Regions from separate parts of the Lactococcus sp. FSL K6-0773 genome, predicted to be linked through region 1. Evidence: a T-box and tRNA genes for the amino acid it is inferred to sense, from the RefSeq annotation. Region 1 holds a T-box; the other holds one or more tRNA genes.
What was found. A T-box is a leader RNA that pairs with one kind of tRNA and senses whether it is charged. The one in region 1 lies ahead of MHB61_RS09890 (valine--tRNA ligase), so its partner is inferred to be a tRNA-Val.
Positions count from the first base shown of each region.

Region 2: it has a tRNA-Val gene. The T-box ahead of MHB61_RS09890 (valine--tRNA ligase) is inferred to sense a tRNA for this amino acid. The anticodon was not compared.

Region 1 covers NZ_JBBOVF010000001.1:1,983,623-1,993,488, forward strand. The annotation lists gene rlmD (23S rRNA (uracil(1939)-C(5))-methyltransferase RlmD) at 1-200, shown strand, start outside; gene MHB61_RS09865 (B3/B4 domain-containing protein) at 532-1,239, shown strand; gene MHB61_RS09870 (GNAT family N-acetyltransferase) at 1,394-1,903, shown strand; gene MHB61_RS09875 (MmcQ/YjbR family DNA-binding protein) at 1,904-2,248, shown strand; gene MHB61_RS09880 (DUF1912 family protein) at 2,287-2,535, shown strand; gene MHB61_RS09885 (FusB/FusC family EF-G-binding protein) at 2,812-3,468, shown strand; T-box leader at 3,516-3,682, shown strand; gene MHB61_RS09890 (valine--tRNA ligase) at 3,724-6,366, shown strand; gene MHB61_RS09895 (hypothetical protein) at 6,410-6,724, opposite strand; gene MHB61_RS09900 (winged helix-turn-helix transcriptional regulator) at 6,770-7,102, opposite strand; gene MHB61_RS09905 (NAD(P)H-binding protein) at 7,275-8,120, shown strand; gene MHB61_RS09910 (YkgJ family cysteine cluster protein) at 8,154-8,660, opposite strand; gene MHB61_RS09915 (glucose-6-phosphate isomerase) at 9,004-9,866, shown strand, end outside.
Region 2 covers NZ_JBBOVF010000001.1:1,870,566-1,880,431, reverse strand. The annotation lists gene MHB61_RS09305 (cation-translocating P-type ATPase) at 1-124, shown strand, start outside; gene MHB61_RS09300 (TetR/AcrR family transcriptional regulator) at 166-693, opposite strand; gene MHB61_RS09295 (SDR family NAD(P)-dependent oxidoreductase) at 818-1,837, shown strand; gene MHB61_RS09290 (CPBP family intramembrane glutamic endopeptidase) at 2,140-2,844, shown strand; gene MHB61_RS09285 (hypothetical protein) at 3,030-3,323, shown strand; tRNA gene MHB61_RS09280 (tRNA-Leu) at 3,455-3,538, opposite strand; tRNA gene MHB61_RS09275 (tRNA-Gln) at 3,551-3,622, opposite strand; tRNA gene MHB61_RS09270 (tRNA-His) at 3,629-3,701, opposite strand; tRNA gene MHB61_RS09265 (tRNA-Trp) at 3,712-3,782, opposite strand; tRNA gene MHB61_RS09260 (tRNA-Tyr) at 3,789-3,869, opposite strand; tRNA gene MHB61_RS09255 (tRNA-Val) at 3,905-3,977, opposite strand; rRNA gene rrf (5S ribosomal RNA) at 3,981-4,096, opposite strand; rRNA gene MHB61_RS09245 (23S ribosomal RNA) at 4,180-7,080, opposite strand; tRNA gene MHB61_RS09240 (tRNA-Ala) at 7,219-7,291, opposite strand; rRNA gene MHB61_RS09235 (16S ribosomal RNA) at 7,385-8,931, opposite strand; gene rpsI (30S ribosomal protein S9) at 9,340-9,732, opposite strand; gene rplM (50S ribosomal protein L13) at 9,752-9,866, opposite strand, start outside.

The sequences.
Region 1 (9,866 bases):
ATTATTATAAAGTAGAATACATCCAATCAGTGGATATGTTCCCACATACAGCAAGAACTGAAGCAGTTGTTAAATTGACAAAACGTGATGAACCTTTGAAAATTGTTAAATTTGAACATTTGGAAGAAGAACGTAAAGCTGAAGCTTTTGCTAAAGGTAAAAAACGTGGACGCCGTCCGCAAAAATATGGTAAATATTGAGAAATTTTGCTGACAGAATTATTAGTTGCTAGCAGCTAAAGTTTAAGTGAAAATTTACTGACAGAATGGATATTTTAGTTGTTCATTCTTTTAATTACGATTTACCTGCCCGTTGTTCAATCGCTGATGATGGATAGAATGCTCAGCTTTTCTGTTCATTCTTTTATCCACAACTAAAATGCTCAATTCACTCGCTGACGAATGATAGAATGACCAGCTCCGCTGTTCATTCTTTATCCACAGATAAAATACTCCTTATTCAGTCGTATTTTACTGACAAGATTTTCGTCAGTAAATTTTATAGTTAAAATTAGAAAAGTAAGAAAAAATTATGAAAAAATTTATTGTTGAACCTGAATTTTGGGAACTTTTTCCTGAGACAAAAATCGGAATTGTTTTAGCTAAAAATATTGATAATAGTATGGAATCAAGTGCTGAAATCAAAAAAAATCTTGATGAGGCGAATGAAAATGCAGAGCAATTTTTAGAAGCGGCTGTTTTTAGTGAAAATCCTGTAGTCTCTGTTTGGCGCAAGGCTTATCAAAAATTTAAAACAAAAAAAGGGGCTAGAAGTTCGATTGAAAATCTGCTTAAACGAGTAGATAAAGGTAAAGCTGTGGGTTCGATTAATCCTTTGGTTGATATTTACAATAGTATTAGCTTGAACTATGGGCTACCTGCTGGTGGTGAGGATATTGATACTTTTGCAGGAAATCTACGTTTGACAAAAGCTGTTGGTGGCGAATATTTCTTGGCTTTGGGTGATGATGAAGCTGATAATGCTTTGCCTGGTGAAATCTGCTATCTTGATGATGAAGGGGCAGTTTGTCGCTCATGGAATTGGCGTGATGGTCAAAGAACGATGCTGACAGAACAAACCAAAAATGCTTTTTTGATTATTGAATCTGTTGACCCTGAACGCGGTGAAGTTCTAGATGCTGCAACTCAAAAATTAGCTGAATTGAGTGAAAAATATTTAGGGGGAACAGCACAGGTACTCCTAGTCACTAAAGAAAATCCAGAAATTTCTTTAGACTAGCGTTTTGTGACATCTAAAAAAATTAGATTTACTGACAGATAAGAGATTTGATAGGAAAGTTGATGATACTGTCAATAAAAAGAGCCGTCAGTAAATCTGACGGTTCTGTCATTAATTATTTTTATGATAAAATGGAAAAAATCCGAGGTTTTATATGATTTATATGAGAAAAGCAGGCCCGAAAGATTTGCTGTCAATTATGAAAATTATTGAAGAAGCAAGAACTTTTTTGGCTGATTCCGGGAGTGACCAATGGCAAAATGCTTATCCAGCAGTTTTTGATATTGAAGAGGATTTTGTGAAAGAACAGGCCTATGTCTTGTTAGTTGATGATAAAATAGCCGGTTATTGTGCAATTATTACGGGTGAAGAACCAGCTTATACTCAAATTACTGACGGCGCTTGGTCAAATCAAAATTTTGATTATGTGACCATTCATCGAATTGCTTTGTCTAACGAATTTCGTGGACAATCTTTGACAAGATATCTATTTTCAAATATTTTTACCTTGATGTTATCTAAAGGATACTCTGATTTTCGCCTAGATACCCACCCGGTCAATAAATTGATGCAACATGTCTTTGAACGTGAAGGCTTTGTAAAACGAGGACTTGTTCAATTTGAAGGTGACCGTTTTGCTTATCAATTGGAGCTTAATAAATAGATGAATAAAAAAGAACTTATTGATTTTTGCTTGTCTCTTGGGCCGACTTTTGCAGATACTCCCTTTGCCAAAATGGAGAAGGGTCAGCCAACGGTAGTGATGCGACATTTAAAGAATAAAAAATCATTTGCTTATATTTCTGAGCGAGAAGGACGAGTCAATATCGCAATCAAGCAGAAGCCAGAAATCGCAATCGAATTGCGAGATTTCTTTGTGGATATTAATCCAGCATTTCACATGAACAAAACGCATTGGAACGATGTTTTACTTGGTGGAGATGTTGCTGATGAGCAAGTTTGCAAAATGGTTGAGCAAAGCTATGATTTAATCAAACCCAAAAGATAATGATGAGCCAACAGCTCTGAATTTTAATAGGAGAAAAAATGACTTACGAACAAAATTTTTTAAAAGATTTTCAAGAATGGGTGGACCAACAAGTTCAAATTTCTGAACTTGCCATGAAAGCAGCTGAAAAAATTGCCACAGAAGACGGTAAAAAAGAAGCGAAAGAAGCTGCTATTCGCTATGAAAGTCGTTTAGACGCTTACCAATTTTTGCAAGGAAAATTTGAAAACTACAAAAATGGTAAAGATTTCCATGACGTTCCAGATTTTGGAACAAAAACATTTTAATGAGTGACTTCTATTTTTAGAGAAGTGACTTCTAACCATTAGATAAAAGGAGATTCAAATGAATTTTAAGAAGATGGTTGGTAATCAAGTGCGAGTAAGAGCTCTCGCTTAGATTACCGCAAAGTCTTATTTCTTTGCGGATAAGAACAAATTGAGTTCACCCTCCTTGAAGTGGATGAGAATGGACAAAAAGGAACTTGTGCCTTGCACAGAACCACATTTTCTCAATTTTCATAACTTCAAAGCAGTCGGGTTCACATCTTAAGGAATAAGAAAATGTTAAAACCATATGAATATAATCGAATTAAATACCTGACCTTTGACCTCGTCAATGTCTATCACTCTGTCAATGATAAATCGACAGTTGAGGCAGTTTATGCCCAAGTCGCCACAGAAATTTTGCAAATCGCTGAAAATGCTGACAGTCTTGTCAGTGAAAATAATCTGTCAGTAAAAGTTGCTATCCAAGAATATTTATCAGCCATTGATAATCCTAAATTATCAAGAGAACAAGCTGAAAAATTACTGACAGAACTTAAAACTTTAGTCGAAGCTTTTCATTTACCGAGTGAATCTCAAATGAAAAAAGCTTTCAAAAAAGTTAAAAAGTTAAAAATTCCAGCGACAAGTCAATGGGACTTACGTGATGTCACTTACTTTGCTTGGAATGAAGTTTCAAGCGGCCGAAAATATCTTTTGACCGCTGACGGGCGTGGTTTCTATGGCAGTATCTCTGGCAGTATGAAAAATATCTGTGCCATTTGCCAAAAAACAAGTATTGTCACTCAATTTCTAGCGACAACAAAAAGAGGCGCTGACGGGACCTATACTAAAAATGGCACCTATATTTGCTTAGATTCTGAACAATGTAATCAGCAAATTCAAGCCAAAGAAGGCTTGGAGCATTTTTTAGAAATCATTAAAGAAAAATAAAAATTTAGAAGTATCTTGTAAAAAAACAAGAATTCTGCTAAAATAAAAACAAGTTGACGAGGAGTAATAAAGCAAGACTTATAGAGAGAACACGGTTGGTGAAAGTGTTCAGTCAAACTTTATGAAGGTTGCGTCATTTCAAGAAAATTATGGCATAAAATGAGTGTCGTCAATTGACGAAAATCAGGTGGTACCGTGCGGAAGCACCCTGGAGAATAAATCAGGGTGCTTTTTTTGTACCCAAAGGAGAAAAATATGACAAACGAACTAACCCCAAAATTCAACCCGACAGAGGTTGAAGAAGGACGCTACGAAAAATGGCTTGAAGCTGATGTTTTCAAACCTTCTGGAAATCCCGATGCAGAGCCTTATAGCATCGTTATTCCACCACCAAATGTGACAGGAAAACTCCACTTGGGTCATGCTTGGGATACAACTTTGCAAGACATCATCATCCGTCAAAAACGGATGCAAGGTTTTGATACGCTTTGGTTGCCAGGAATGGACCATGCGGGGATTGCCACTCAAGCAAAAGTTGCTGCCCGCCTTGCTGAAGATGGTATTTTACCACAAGACCTTGGACGTGAAAAATTCCTTGATAAAGTTTGGGAGTGGAAAGATGAGTATGCCACAACAATCAAGGAACAATGGGGTAAAATGGGGATTTCAGTGGATTATTCTCGTGAACGTTTTACTCTTGATGAAGGCCTTTCACAAGCGGTTCGTAAAGTTTTTGTTCAACTTTACAATAAAGGTTGGATTTACCGTGGTGAAAAACTCATCAACTGGGATCCAAAAGCGATGACTGCTTTGTCAGACATTGAAGTCATTCACAAAGAAATTGATGGGGCTTTTTACCACATCACTTACCAAATTGAAGGAAGTGATGAGTTTGTTGAAATCGCCACAACACGTCCAGAAACTTTCCTTGGTGATACAGCTGTTATCGTCAATGAAAAAGATGAACGCTATAAACATTTAGTGGGCAAAAATGTTATCCTCCCAATCATTAATCGTGTCATTCCGATTTTGACAGACGACCATGCTGATATGGAAAAAGGAACTGGGGTTGTAAAAATTACACCTGCTCATGACCCTAATGACTTTGAAGTTGCGATGCGTCATGATTTGCCAATGATTAACATGATGAATAATGACGGAACCATCAATGAAAATGGTGGAAAATATGAAGGACTTGACCGTTTTGAAGCCCGCAAACAAATTGTTGCTGACCTCAAGGAATTGGGGCAGTTGGTTGATATAAAACCAGTCCGCCATGAAGTTGGGCACTCAGAGCGAACAGGAGTGGTTGTTGAACCACGTTTATCAACACAATGGTTTGTCAAAATGGACGAATTAGCTAAGAATGCAATTGCTAATCAAACAACAGAAGATGCAGTAGAATTTTATCCGCCACGTTTCAATGATACTTTCATGCAATGGATGGAAAATGTTCATGATTGGGTTATTTCACGTCAACTTTGGTGGGGACATCAAATTCCAGCTTGGTATAATGAAGCGGGTGAAATGTATGTTGGTGAAGAAGCACCTGAGGGAGAAGGTTGGACACAAGATGCCGATGTACTTGATACTTGGTTTAGTTCAGCTTTGTGGCCATTTTCAACAATGGGTTGGCCAGATGAAAACTCAGCAGACTTCAAACGTTATTTCCCAACAAGTACCCTTGTAACAGGTTATGATATTATCTTCTTCTGGGTTTCACGCATGATTTTCCAATCTTTAGAATTCACTGGTAAATCACCATTTCACAATGTTTTGATTCATGGTTTGATTCGTGACGAAGAAGGACGTAAAATGTCTAAATCGCTTGGTAACGGAATTGATCCAATGGATGTGATTGAAAAGTATGGAGCTGATGCACTCCGTTGGTTCCTATCAAATGGTTCTGCACCAGGACAAGATGTGCGTTTTTCTTATGATAAAATGGATGCCGCTTGGAATTTCATCAATAAAATTTGGAATGTTTCACGTTATATTTTGATGAATGCAGAAGATGTCAGCGCTGATGCTGTTTCTTCGGCTTTGACAAAAGTTGCAAATAAAACTGCTGGTAATGTCACTGACCGTTGGATTTTGACACGATTGAATGATACTGCCCGGCGCGTGACTGAACAAATGGATAAATTTGAATTTGGTGTCGCTGGTCATATTCTTTACAATTTCATTTGGGATGAGTTTGCAAACTGGTATTTGGAATTAACAAAAGAAGTTATGTTTGGTGAGGATGAAGCTGAAAAAGACATTACACGTGCAGTATTGCTCCATGTTTTAGATCAAGTTTTACGTCTATTACACCCAATTATGCCTTTCTTCACTGAAGAAATCTTTGAAAAATTACCAAATACTTCTGGTTCAATTGTTGTTGCCGAATATCCAAAAGTACGTCCAGAATTTAATGACGACAAGGCAAGCGAAGGTGTGGCGATGTTAATCGAATTAATTACAGCCGTTCGTAATATTCGTGCTGAGGTTAATACTCCATTGTCTAAAGCTGTCCCAATGTTGATTAAATCTGAACATGCAGATTTCTTGAATGCTGTTTCTCCTTACATCAGCCGTTTCACTAATCCTTCAGAATTAACAATTACTAAAGACTTGGCGGTTCCAGAACAAGCGATGTCAGCGGTCATTACTGGAGCAGAATTATACTTACCATTGGCTGGTTTGATTAACATCGAAGAAGAAATTGCTCGACTTGAAAAAGAACTTGCCAAATGGAAAAAAGAGTTAGATTTAGTGAATAAAAAATTGGGTAATGAACGTTTTGTTGCGAATGCTAAAGCAGAAGTTGTTCAAAAAGAAAAAGATAAATTAGCCGATTATCAAGAGAAATTCGATACTGTGAAAGCTCGTATTGCAGAATTGAAAGAAAACTAATCATAAATAAAAAACCAGTAGCTCAAAAGCTACTGGTTTTTTTCTACAAAAATATTAATAAGAATCCAGCGAAGACAAGAAAGCAAATAAGAAAAGTAGTCATTCTTTTACTTGCCTTTGTATGAGGATTGATACTCATACCTAAACCAAATTTTCGTGGAATCCAGAAATCAGTTTCTTTGCTGACCGTTTGTTCGCCATATTTTTGAAAAAAGAAGAGTAGTAATGCAATGCTAAAGCATTCTAAGGCAGCAGAAATTCTGACGAAATTTACAGATAAGATTGAGCAAATAATTGTACTGACAGACATTAAAAACACTAAGAAGATACTAAGAATAAGACGAAATTTATAAATAATTAAACAAAAATTACTGACAGAATTTCCTGTCAGTAATTTTTATCTTTAAGCTTTGCTGATTTCTTTTTTATAAAGATTTCCCCAAGCTGCCATCGTATCATGGATGGGCTTGAGGGTTCTTCCAAGTTCTGTCAGTGAATATTCAACACGAGGAGGTACTTCTGCATAGACTTCACGATGAACTAGCCCGCTTTCTTCGAGGGCACGTAAATGTTGGGTCAAAACTTTTTGTGAAATATGTCCAACTGAACGTTGAAGTTCGCCAAAGCGCATGGTTCGCTCTAATAAATCACGGACAATGAGCATTTTCCAACGGTCGCCCATCAAAACAAGTGCTGTTTCAACAGGACAAGCTGGAAGTTCAGAAATTTTTTTCATTTTTTTATTACCTCAAATCGTTGATATTATACAATAGTATCTAAAAGGGGTGTATCTAACTTTCAAGTGCTTACTTTACATAATGGTAGTACAATGATATTATACACTTAGGTAGTCAAAAAAGCAAGCTACTTTAAAATATAAAAAATAATAAAAAAATGGAGGATTTAACATGAAATATTTAGTAACAGGTGCGACAGGTGGATACGGTACTTATGCACTCGGATTTTTGAAAGAATTGGTTCCAATTTCTGATATTGCGGTTTTGGCTCGCACAGAAGAAAAAGCAGCCCCACTCAAAGCGGCAGGTTTCGATGTACGTTTGGCAGATTATTCAGATTTAACTGCTTTAGAACAAGCATTTACAGGAATTGACCGTTTGCTTTTTGTTTCAGGAGCGCCGGGAAATCGTCAAGCTGAGCATCAAAATGTGGTTGATGCAGCCAAAAGTGCTGGAATTTCTTATATTGCTTATACAAGTTTTCCTCAAGCAGAAAGGGCAACAAGTGACTTAGCTGCTGACCACATCTATACTGAAAAGGCGATTGAAAAATCAGGAATTGCCCACACATTTTTACGTAATAATTGGTACTTTGAAAATGAAATGCCAATTATTGCTGCTGCACTTTCAACTGGAAAATTTGTATACAATGCACCAACAGGTAAAGTGGGCTGGGCTTTGAAACGCGAATATGCAGAAGTTGGAGCAAAAGCACTTGCTGGAGCAGATTTTCCAGAAGTTTTGGAGCTTTCAGGAAAAATATTGACTTACGCCGAACTTGCTCAAGCACTAAAAGCAGTTTCTGATAAGGAATTTGAAGTAGTCGCTGCTGATGACAAAACTTTTGTCAGTCATTTAGTTGAAACTGGACTTCCAGATTTTGTAGCGGAACTTTTCCTCGGCTTCCAAAAAGATATTGAAGCAAAAGATTTAGATGTGGAATCTAAAGATTTTGAAAAAGCCTTGGGACATTCACTGACAGATACAAAAGAAGCTTTGAAAGAACTTTTGGCATAATAAAAAAATTACTGACAGACCTGTCAGTAATTTTTATTTGAGTCTATAAGATAATTTCTCAACAAATTCATAAGCAGCTGGACAGTAAAGTGTATTTTTTATCGTTAAATTATTGATTTGATAAATCTTTTTACGGTCAGTATGGGGAAATTCGCGACAAGCTTTAGGCCGAACTTCGTAAATGCTACAGAGATTGTCAGAACCAAGAAACTGACAAGGCATGGTTTGAAAAACTTTGTCACCATCTTCGTCAGTTTGGAGATATGCGGCTTCAAAGTCACTCACTTTCATTTTTAAATGTTTGGCGACGCGTTCAATATCGGCCTCTGTCCAAAGAGGGCCTAAGGTTTTGCAACAATTAGCACATTTGGTGCAATCAATTTCTAAAAAAACCTCTTCATGAACTTCTTTAACGATTTTATCTAATTGCTTTGGTGGTTTTTTGGCAAGTCCAGCTAAAAATTTCTTATGTGTCTTTTGTTTTTGTTGGGCTAGATTTTTATAACGGTCAAGGTCAATTTCAAATGTATATTTCATCATTAATATTTTAGCAAAAATTTACATGAAAGACTGATTTGTCAGTCGTCAAAGAGATTTGACATCCTTAAAAGTGTTAGGAGTTAGCTTATCAGTAAATCTTTTGATAACAATAAATATTCATTGAAATCTTAAACTAAATTTTTATAAAAAAAGCTGTCCCAAAGCTGGAAAAGTTTCACAGATAGAAAGCTAAACAAATAAGCGCTTACATAACCTTTAGTATTGTTAAAAAGCCGAAAAAGTGATAAAATGAACTAGAAAATTCGAAGATAAAACAATGCAAAAGTTGTCGTTTTTCAATAGCTAAATTCTCGTAAAAAGCGAGAAATTGAAAGGAATTAAAATGGCTCATATTAAATTTGACTATTCAAAACTCACTCCATTTGTAGCTGAAAATGAATTAGACGAAATCCAATGGCAAATCGACGGGGCAGCTAAATTGCTCCACGAAGGAAAAGGTGCTGGGAGCGATTATATCGGATGGCTTGACCTTCCTGAAGATTACGACAAAGAAGAATTTGCTCGTATTCAAAAAGCAGCTAAAAAAATTCAATCTGATTCAGAAGTTCTTATTGTTATCGGTATCGGTGGTTCATACCTCGGTGCACGTGCAGCAATTGACTTTTTGAGCAACAGCTTTGTTAACTTGCAAACTGCCGAAGAACGTAAAGCACCACGTATTCTTTATGCTGGTAACTCAATTTCTTCATCATACTTGGCTGACCTTGTAGATTACGTTGCTGACAAAGATTTCTCTGTAAATGTAATCTCTAAATCAGGTACAACAACAGAACCAGCGATTGCTTTCCGTGTCTTCGAAGAAATGTTAGTTAAAAAATACGGTCGTGAAGAAGCAAACAAACGTATTTACGCAACAACTGATAAAGAAAAAGGTGCTGTAAAAGTTAATGCTGACGCAAACAACTGGGAAACTTTTGTTGTTCCAGATTCAGTTGGTGGACGCTTCTCAGTATTGACAGCTGTTGGACTTTTGCCAATTGCAGCTTCAGGTGCTGATATCACAGCTTTGATGGAAGGTGCTAACGCTGCGCGTAAAGAATACACTTCTACAAATGTTCATGAAAATGATGCTTACGCCTATGCTGCACTTCGCAATATCCTTTACCGTAAAGGTAAATTCTCAGAAATCTTGATCAATTACGAACCAAGCCTTCAATATTTCTCAGAATGGTGGAAACAATTGGC
Region 2 (9,866 bases), 110 kb from region 1:
AGAAGTTGCTCCTTTATCAATGACACACTGGCTAATAGCTATCATCTTAGCTTTAATCCCAACCCTTGTCATTGAAATTACAAAAGTGTTTCTTAATAAACAAGGGAAAAAATTTATTGGCTAAAAGAAAGGCTCAAAATAACTTGAGCCTTTTTATCTGTCCACTTATTCATGGAATTCTACAACCATCTTCACCACTTCATCATAAGACTCTTGACAGCCATTTTTCACCCAATTTCCTAAAACATAAAATAAACCAGCAGCCATAAAATCGTTCCAAAATTTTTGCTTTGTCCCTAGATAATCAGCCCAAGTCGTTGTTTCATTATAAAAAATAATCATCTTTTGAGCAAATACCTGAAAAATCAGCGAATAATAATTCCCCTTGACAGCTTTTTCTATTTCTTCTTCTTGTTCAACAAATAGTCCCACCAACTTCTCACTTAAAATAAGTGAGTTAATACTTTCTAGCTCCAAAAGTTCTTTGAGAAATTTATCATAGATTAGCTCAAAATACTCTAATACGACTTCTTCCTTATTTTTGAAGTGCCGATAGAAAGTCATCCGACTCACCCCGGCTTTTTTGCAAACTTCTGTCAATGGCAATTCATTGATTGTATATTTCTCTAAACACAACATCATTCCTTCAATAATAAAGTCATGAAAATCTTGATATTGCTCTTTTCGCTTCATTTCTGTTACACTTTCATTTTGTTGTCACTTTTAAAGACAAACCGTCCAAAGTTAATTGTAAAAGTTCTTTTTTGCTGTTACACTTGTATCACATAAATATTATAACACAAAGGAAAATTTTATTATGTCAAATCAAGAACCAATAGCAAACTACAAATTTAATTATAAAACAACAGCAAATAAAGTTATGAAAAATATTAATCTTTCAGGAAAAACAATCATCATCACTGGTGGGTATTCTGGTATTGGTTTAGAGATGACCAAACAACTTTCACGTGCTGGAGCAAAAATTATTATCCCTGCCCGAAGAATGGAGGTAGCCAAGAAAAATTTATCTAAAATAAAAAATATTGACATTCTTCCCCTTGACCTCACCAATCCAGAAAGTATTCATCAATTTGCCGAAAGTTTTTTGCAAAATAATTCAAAACTAGATATTCTTATTAATTCCGCTGGATTAATGTACCTTCCTTTAAAAAGAGATTCACGAGGAATAGAATATCACTTTGCCACAAACCATCTAGGCCACTATCAATTAACAATGGAACTTTTACCCGCTTTAAAAAATGCAAAAAACTCAAGAGTTATAAATTTATCCAGTCGTGCTCAACAAATGACACCATTACTAGAAGATTGGAATTTTGAAAAAATAGAAAACTATAATCCCCAAATAGGCTACCAACAATCTAAAACTGCCAACGTTTTATTTTCAATAAAACTAGATGAACTAGGAAAAAAATATGGAATTAGAAGTTTTGCCGTCCACCCTGGTATGATTCCAATGACAAATATTGGTCGTCAAAATTCACCAATTACCCCTTGGCTCCGCTACCTAGCCGACTATTTTAAATTAATTCATATCCCCGTATTTTTTAATGCACTTAAATCCGGCTTTGACCGAAGTAAATATCGCTATTTAAAAACAATCGCTCAAGGTGCCGCAACACCTCTTTGGGCCTCAACAAGCCCTGATTTAGAAAGTAAGGGTGGTCTTTATTGTGAAGACCTTAATATTGCCAGACTTATGACATCAGAAGAAGCTAATAATTTTTCTGGAGGCTTACGTCCGCATGCAATAGACCACAATGACGCAGATAGACTTTGGCAGATTTCAAAAAATATAACAGGTCTAGATTTTGAATAAACCCTTACTATAAAATAAAACTGACCTATTATAAATAGGTCAGTTTATCTATTTTTTCATTAGATGAAACTTATTATACATACTACTTTTGATTAAATAATGGTATTTATATTAAAAATACACAAACTTCTTTGACATGTTATTGATCAAGTGCTAATATTATGCTATATATTCGAAATAGTTTGAATATATAGTTTTTTTATAACAAAGGAGATGCTTATGAAGAAGAATTTAAATGAACTTCAAAAATTTATAGTGATGAACCTGCAACACTCACTAAAAATTTTTATAAGAGAACAGCCATGATTTTAAAAAAATACAAACTTAATATTTTAGGAATTCTATTTTTTCTTTTATTAAACATTCTTTATCAATATCCTCTTGTTTTAGTTTTTGCCTATTTCTTTAATAAAACAATCTTTTTCTTTACCGATTTTTTATATACTAATTCCTCTTGGACCTTACCACTATTAATGACTTTGGTATTAATACTCATTTTTATAATTGCTTGGAAGCTCGGATATCTAAAAAATACACTTAAGAACTGGGATTTAAAGCGTATTTTTTGGCTAATGGGGATTGTATTTTTCACTTTAGCAACCAATTATCTAGTAACAGTACTTGTCCTAAAAGCACAAATTATTTCTTCCGTGACGAGTGATACTGGTATGTCGGATATTTTAGGCCAACTACCAATCCTTTGTCAAAAATATATTTTAGGAATTATTGTTCCACTTTCGGAAGAGCTATTGTTTAGAAGTTATATTTTTGGATCAATAACTAATAAAAAGGTTGCCTTTTTAATCTCTTTTGTACTTTTCGCTCTTGTCCATACGGGATTTTCTTGGTACTTACTTCCATATCTCATCCTTTCTTTCATTATTACTTGGGTTTATTCAAAAAGAAATAATTTCATCGAGAGCGCGATTGTCCATAGCTCAGTGAATCTTTTTGGTGGATCTGCAATCAAACTGCTAGACACATTTTTTAAGCTATTACCTTATTAAAAAATAATGTAAAAAGGAGAACTATGAAAAATTTTATAAACAAACCAAATAATATTAAAAGATGGATCTTATTACTATATTCTATCCTTTCACTAATTATTACCATCACTTATATTATTTTTAACCACACATTTTTTAAAGTAGATTGGCAAAGGTATGATATAGATGGGACTTACCGAGGAAAGGTGGATGAGATACTAAAACATGGTGTCTTCTGGATAAATGGGAATTTAACAGCAATCAACTCTACACTACTGATTTTACTTCTAGCTGTAGGGACGATTCTTTCACTATTAATTTTCTATTTAGCTTGGCATAATCTAGCAACTAGAACATGGACCCCAATTCTGTGCTTAGCAGGATTTTTGATTCCTCTAATCGTTCATGGCGACGGAAATATTCTCAAATCCTTGATTATTGGCTATATTTTTATCATTGCTGGAGCAAGCTTCTCAGTTCAGGCTTTACGCTTTTCCTGATTTTAAAAACGCATTTAATATAACAAAAAACTACTGAATTCAATAATTTTCAGTAGTTTTTTATTAACTATAAAATAATCCAATTAATTATATAAAAAAAGCTAACAATAGGCATGTTAGCTTTTATGTTATGCCGAAGGCCGGGGTCGAACCGGCACTCCCGTGAAGGAACCAGATTTTGAGTCTGGCGCGTCTGCCTATTCCGCCACTTCGGCGAAACATAACAACTGGGGTAGCTGGATTCGAACCAACGCATGAGGGAGTCAAAGTCCCTTGCCTTACCGCTTGGCTATACCCCATTAAAAGGCGGATGACGAGGATCGAACTCGCGAGTGCCGGCGCCACAAGCCGGTGTGTTAACCACTTCACCACATCCGCCATAATGAAACACGGGCAGCAGGAATTGAACCCACACTAAAGGTTTTGGAGACCTTTGTACTACCTTTATACGATGCCCGTTTTCTATGGAAGGGGAGGGATTCGAACCCCCGAACCCGAAGGAGCGGATTTACAGTCCGCCGCGTTTAGCCTCTTCGCTACCCTTCCAAACTCTTTATTCACTTAATGGCTGAAACAACCAATGGGAGTTAACGGGATCGAACCGCTGACCCTCTGCTTGTAAGGCAGATGCTCTCCCAGCTGAGCTAAACTCCCAAAACTTGGCCACTCGCCTATCTCCCAGGGGGCAACCCCCAAGTACTTCCGCCGTAGATGGACTTAACTTCTGTGTTCGACATGGGAACAGGTGTATCTCCATCGCAATGATGACCAAATCATTAAATGTTACCTTGAACATTCAAAACTAAATAACAATTCTTCTAACTTTTAAACCATAAGCATATTATATTTGACTCTTTTGGTAAAGTCCTCGAGCGATTAGTACTGGTCCGCTCCAAGTCTCGCAACTCTTCCACTTCCAGCCTATCTACCAGATCATCTCTCTGGGCTCTTAATTCTTACGAATGGGTAATCTCATCTTGAGGTGGGCTTCGCACTTAGATGCTTTCAGCGCTTATCCCTTCCCTACATAGCTATCCAGCCGTGCTCCTGGCGGAACAACTGGTACACCAGCGGTAAGTCCATCCCGGTCCTCTCGTACTAAGGACAGATCCTCTCAAATTACCTACGCCCGCGACGGATAGGGACCGAACTGTCTCACGACGTTCTGAACCCAGCTCGCGTGCCGCTTTAATGGGCGAACAGCCCAACCCTTGGGACCGACTACAGCCCCAGGATGCGACGAGCCGACATCGAGGTGCCAAACCTCCCCGTCGATGTGAACTCTTGGGGGAGATAAGCCTGTTATCCCCAGGGTAGCTTTTATCCGTTGAGCGATGGCCCTTCCATGCGGTACCACCGGATCACTAAGTCCTAGTTTCCTACCTGCTCGAGTTGTAGCTCTCGCAGTCAAGCTGGCTTTTACCTTTACACTCTACGATTGATTTCCAACCAATCTGAGCCAACCTTTGAGCGCCTCCGTTACTCTTTAGGAGGCGACCGCCCCAGTCAAACTGTCCGTCAGACACTGTCTCCCTGGCCGATTATGCCAGCGGGTTAGAGTAACCATAAGTCAAGGGTAGTATCCCAACAACGCCTCAATAGAAACTAGCGTCCCTATTTCAATGGCTCCTACCTATCCTGTACATGACTTACAGGTACTCAATATCAAACTACAGTAAAGCTCCATGGGGTCTTTCCGTCCTGTCGCGGGTAACCTGCATCTTCACAGGTACTAAAATTTCACCGAGTCTCTCGTTGAGACAGTGCCCAAATCATTACGCCTTTCGTGCGGGTCGGAACTTACCCGACAAGGAATTTCGCTACCTTAGGACCGTTATAGTTACGGCCGCCGTTTACTGGGGCTTCAATTCATACCTTCGACTTACGTCTAAGCACTCCTCTTAACCTTCCAGCACCGGGCAGGCGTCACCCCCTATACATCACCTTGCGGTTTAGCAGAGAGCTGTGTTTTTGATAAACAGTTGCTTGGGCCTATTCACTGCGGCTGGCTTTTACACCAGCACCCCTTCTCCCGAAGTTACGGGGCTATTTTGCCGAGTTCCTTAACGAGAGTTCTCTCGATCACCTGAGGCTACTCGCCTCGACTACCTGTGTCGGTTTGCGGTACGGGTAGATATGACTTTACGCTAGAAGCTTTTCTTGGCAGTGTGACATCAGAGAGTTCGCAACCGTAGTTGCTTCCCCATCACAGCTCAATGTTAAAGAGAAATGCATTTGACACATCTCACACCTCACTGCTTAGACCAGAATCCATTAACTGGCATCTCTTAGCCTACTGCGTCCCTCCATCACGATCATATCTAGTACTGGAATATCAACCAGTTGTCCATCGACTACGCCTTTCGGCCTCGCCTTAGGTCCCGACTAACCCAGGGCGGACGAGCCTTCCCCTGGAAACCTTAGTCTTACGGTGGATAAGATTCTCACTTATCTTGCGCTACTCATACCGGCATTCTCACTTCTTAACGCTCCAGCACTCCTCACGGTATACCTTCATCGCGGTTAAGAACGCTCTCCTACCATTGATAAAATATCAATCCAAAGCTTCGGTAATATGTTTAGCCCCGGTACATTTTCGGCGCAGGGTCACTCGACTAGTGAGCTATTACGCACTCTTTGAATGATAGCTGCTTCTGAGCTAACATCCTAGTTGTCTGTGCAACCCCACATCCTTTTCCACTTAACATATATTTTGGGACCTTAGCTGTTGGTCTGGGCTGTTTCCCTTTCGACTACGGATCTTAGCACTCGCAGTCTGACTGCCGAACATGTGTATTAGCATTCGGAGTTTATCTGAGATTGGTAATCCTAGACGGACCCCTCACCCAAACAGTGCTCTACCTCCAATACACTTACATTTCGACGCTAGCCCTAAAGCTATTTCGGAGAGAACCAGCTATCTCCCAGTTCGTTTGGAATTTCTCCGCTATCCACAAGTCATCCAAACACTTTTCAACGTGTCCTGGTTCGGGCCTCCAGTGCGTCTTACCACACCTTCACCCTGCTCATGGATAGGTCACTAGGTTTCGGGTCTACATCATGATACTAAGTCGCCCTATTCAGACTCGGTTTCCCTACGGCTCCGTCTCTTCAACTTAACCTCGCATCATAACGTAACTCGCCGGTTCATTCTACAAAAGGCACGCTCTCACCCATTAACGGGCTCGAACTTCTTGTAGGCACACGGTTTCAGGTGCTATTTCACTCCCCTCTCGGGGTTCTTTTCACCTTTCCCTCACGGTACTGGTTCACTATCGGTCACTAAGGAGTATTTAGGGTTGGGAGATGGTCCTCCCGGATTCAAACTGGATTTCGCGTGTCCAGCCCTACTCAGGATACTGCTAGGTATAAGCGCTATTTCGTCTACGGGATTATTACCCTCTTTGATTAACCTTCCCAGGTTATTCGACTATAATGCTTAAGTCCACGTTGCAGTCCTACAACCCCAAGAAGCAAGCTTCTTGGTTTGCCCTTCTTCGCGTTCGCTCGCCGCTACTTACGAAATCGTTTTTACTTTCTCTTCCTGCAGGTACTTAGATGTTTCAGTTCTCTGCGTTACCTTTACATGAGCTATGTATTCACTCATGAATAACTGCTAGTAGCAGCTGGGTTTCCCCATTCGGAGACCTAGGGATCAATGCGTACTTACTGCTCCCCCTAGAATATCGTCGTTAGTCACGTCCTTCATCGGCTCTTAGTGCCAAGGCATCCACCGTGCGCCCTTATTAACTTTGCCATGATGATTTATAATCATCGTTTTTCAAGTATAAGTTTGTAAATTCTTTAAAATTCACAGCTTTTGGTTTATTTATCGTTATTAGATATTGTTATTTAGTTTTCAATGTTCAAGTGATTTTAACGTCTTGTCTGACAATGGAGCCTAGCGGGATCGAACCGCTGACCTCCTGCGTGCAAAGCAGGCGCTCTCCCAGCTGAGCTAAGGCCCCACAATCAAGAATTTGATTCTTGCTTAGGTTTATCACTAAACCCCTCAAAACTGAATAAAGTTGAATGCTCATGTCTTTGTATATATTCCTTAGAAAGGAGGTGATCCAGCCGCACCTTCCGATACGGCTACCTTGTTACGACTTCACCCCAGTCATCGGTCTTACCTTAGGAAGCGCCCTCCTTGCGGTTAGGCAACCTACTTCGGGTACTCCCAACTCCCGTGGTGTGACGGGCGGTGTGTACAAGGCCCGGGAACGTATTCACCGCGGCGTGCTGATCCGCGATTACTAGCGATTCCGACTTCATGTAGGCGAGTTGCAGCCTACAATCCGAACTGAGAATGGTTTTAAGAGATTAGCTAAACATCACTGTCTCGCGACTCGTTGTACCATCCATTGTAGCACGTGTGTAGCCCAGGTCATAAGGGGCATGATGATTTGACGTCATCCCCACCTTCCTCCGGTTTATCACCGGCAGTCTCGTTAGAGTGCCCAACTTAATGATGGCAACTAACAATAGGGGTTGCGCTCGTTGCGGGACTTAACCCAACATCTCACGACACGAGCTGACGACAACCATGCACCACCTGTATCCCGTGTCCCGAAGGAACTTCCTATCTCTAGGAATAGCACGAGTATGTCAAGACCTGGTAAGGTTCTTCGCGTTGCTTCGAATTAAACCACATGCTCCACCGCTTGTGCGGGCCCCCGTCAATTCCTTTGAGTTTCAACCTTGCGGTCGTACTCCCCAGGCGGAGTGCTTATTGCGTTAGCTGCGATACAGAGAACTTATAGCTCCCTACATCTAGCACTCATCGTTTACGGCGTGGACTACCAGGGTATCTAATCCTGTTTGCTCCCCACGCTTTCGAGCCTCAGTGTCAGTTACAGGCCAGAGAGCCGCTTTCGCCACCGGTGTTCCTCCATATATCTACGCATTTCACCGCTACACATGGAATTCCACTCTCCTCTCCTGCACTCAAGTCTACCAGTTTCCAATGCATACAATGGTTGAGCCACTGCCTTTTACACCAGACTTAATAAACCACCTGCGCTCGCTTTACGCCCAATAAATCCGGACAACGCTCGGGACCTACGTATTACCGCGGCTGCTGGCACGTAGTTAGCCGTCCCTTTCTGGGTAGTTACCGTCACTTGATGAGCTTTCCACTCTCACCAACGTTCTTCTCTACCAACAGAGTTTTACGATCCGAAAACCTTCTTCACTCACGCGGCGTTGCTCGGTCAGACTTTCGTCCATTGCCGAAGATTCCCTACTGCTGCCTCCCGTAGGAGTTTGGGCCGTGTCTCAGTCCCAATGTGGCCGATCACCCTCTCAGGTCGGCTATGTATCATCGCCTTGGTGAGCCTTTACCTCACCAACTAGCTAATACAACGCGGGATCATCTTTGAGTGATGCAATTGCATCTTTCAAACTTAAAACTTGTGTTTAAAGTTTTTATGCGGTATTAGCATTCGTTTCCAAATGTTGTCCCCCGCTCAAAGGCAGATTCCCCACGCGTTACTCACCCGTTCGCTGCTCATCCAGTTGGTACAAGTACCAACCTTCAGCGCTCAACTTGCATGTATTAGGCACGCCGCCAGCGTTCGTCCTGAGCCAGGATCAAACTCTCAAATAAAGTATTTAAGTCACCTTAGTGACTGGCTTGTCTTTCATTATTGATTGACAGATTTTTGATGTATCTTACTACATCACATGAGTCATTCTTCTTTATTCAGTTTTCAATGGTCTAGCTTATCGCTTCAAGACTCTCGTCTCTTGCGACAACTATTATATTCTATCAAACCTAACTAAACTTGTCAAGAATTAACTGTGACTTTTATACCTTTTTTTATCTTACATCCGGAAAATCCCACGGTTGTCATGTTCTCTAATGTACATTTTTTATAGAAAATGTAATTTTTGGGTTTATTATTTTACCCTTTGGATATCGTAAGAGAGAATTTACAAATTTTCTAGGTGTAAATTTAATACAAAAAAAACACTTCCGTATGGAAGTGTTTTAAACATTGATATATGAATAATATTAACGTTTTGAGAATTGTGATGCTTTACGGGCTTTTTTGAGACCTGGTTTTTTACGTTCAACCATACGGGCGTCACGTGTAAGGAGTCCAGCGCGTTTCAAAGCACTACGGAAGTCTGGGTCTACTTGGAGCAATGCACGAGCGATTCCGTGACGGATAGCTCCTGCTTGACCTGATACACCACCACCATTTACGTTTACGAGTGTATCGTAGCTACCTTCTGTTTGTGTAGCTGCAAATGGTTGGTTGATAACGAGACGCATGTCTGCGTGTGGGATGTAGCTTTCTACTTCACGTCCGTTAACTGTGATTTTACCAGTACCAGGTACGAGACGTACGCGTGCTACTGCATTTTTACGACGGCCTGTGCCGGCATATTGTACTTGTGCCATTATGTTCGTTCCTTCCTGATTAAATCAAACCTGTGATGTCAAGGACTTCAGGTTTTTGAGCTGTATGTGTGTGTTCTGCACCAACAAACACTTTAAGTTTCATGCCTTGAGCACGTCCAAGTGTGTTGTGTGGA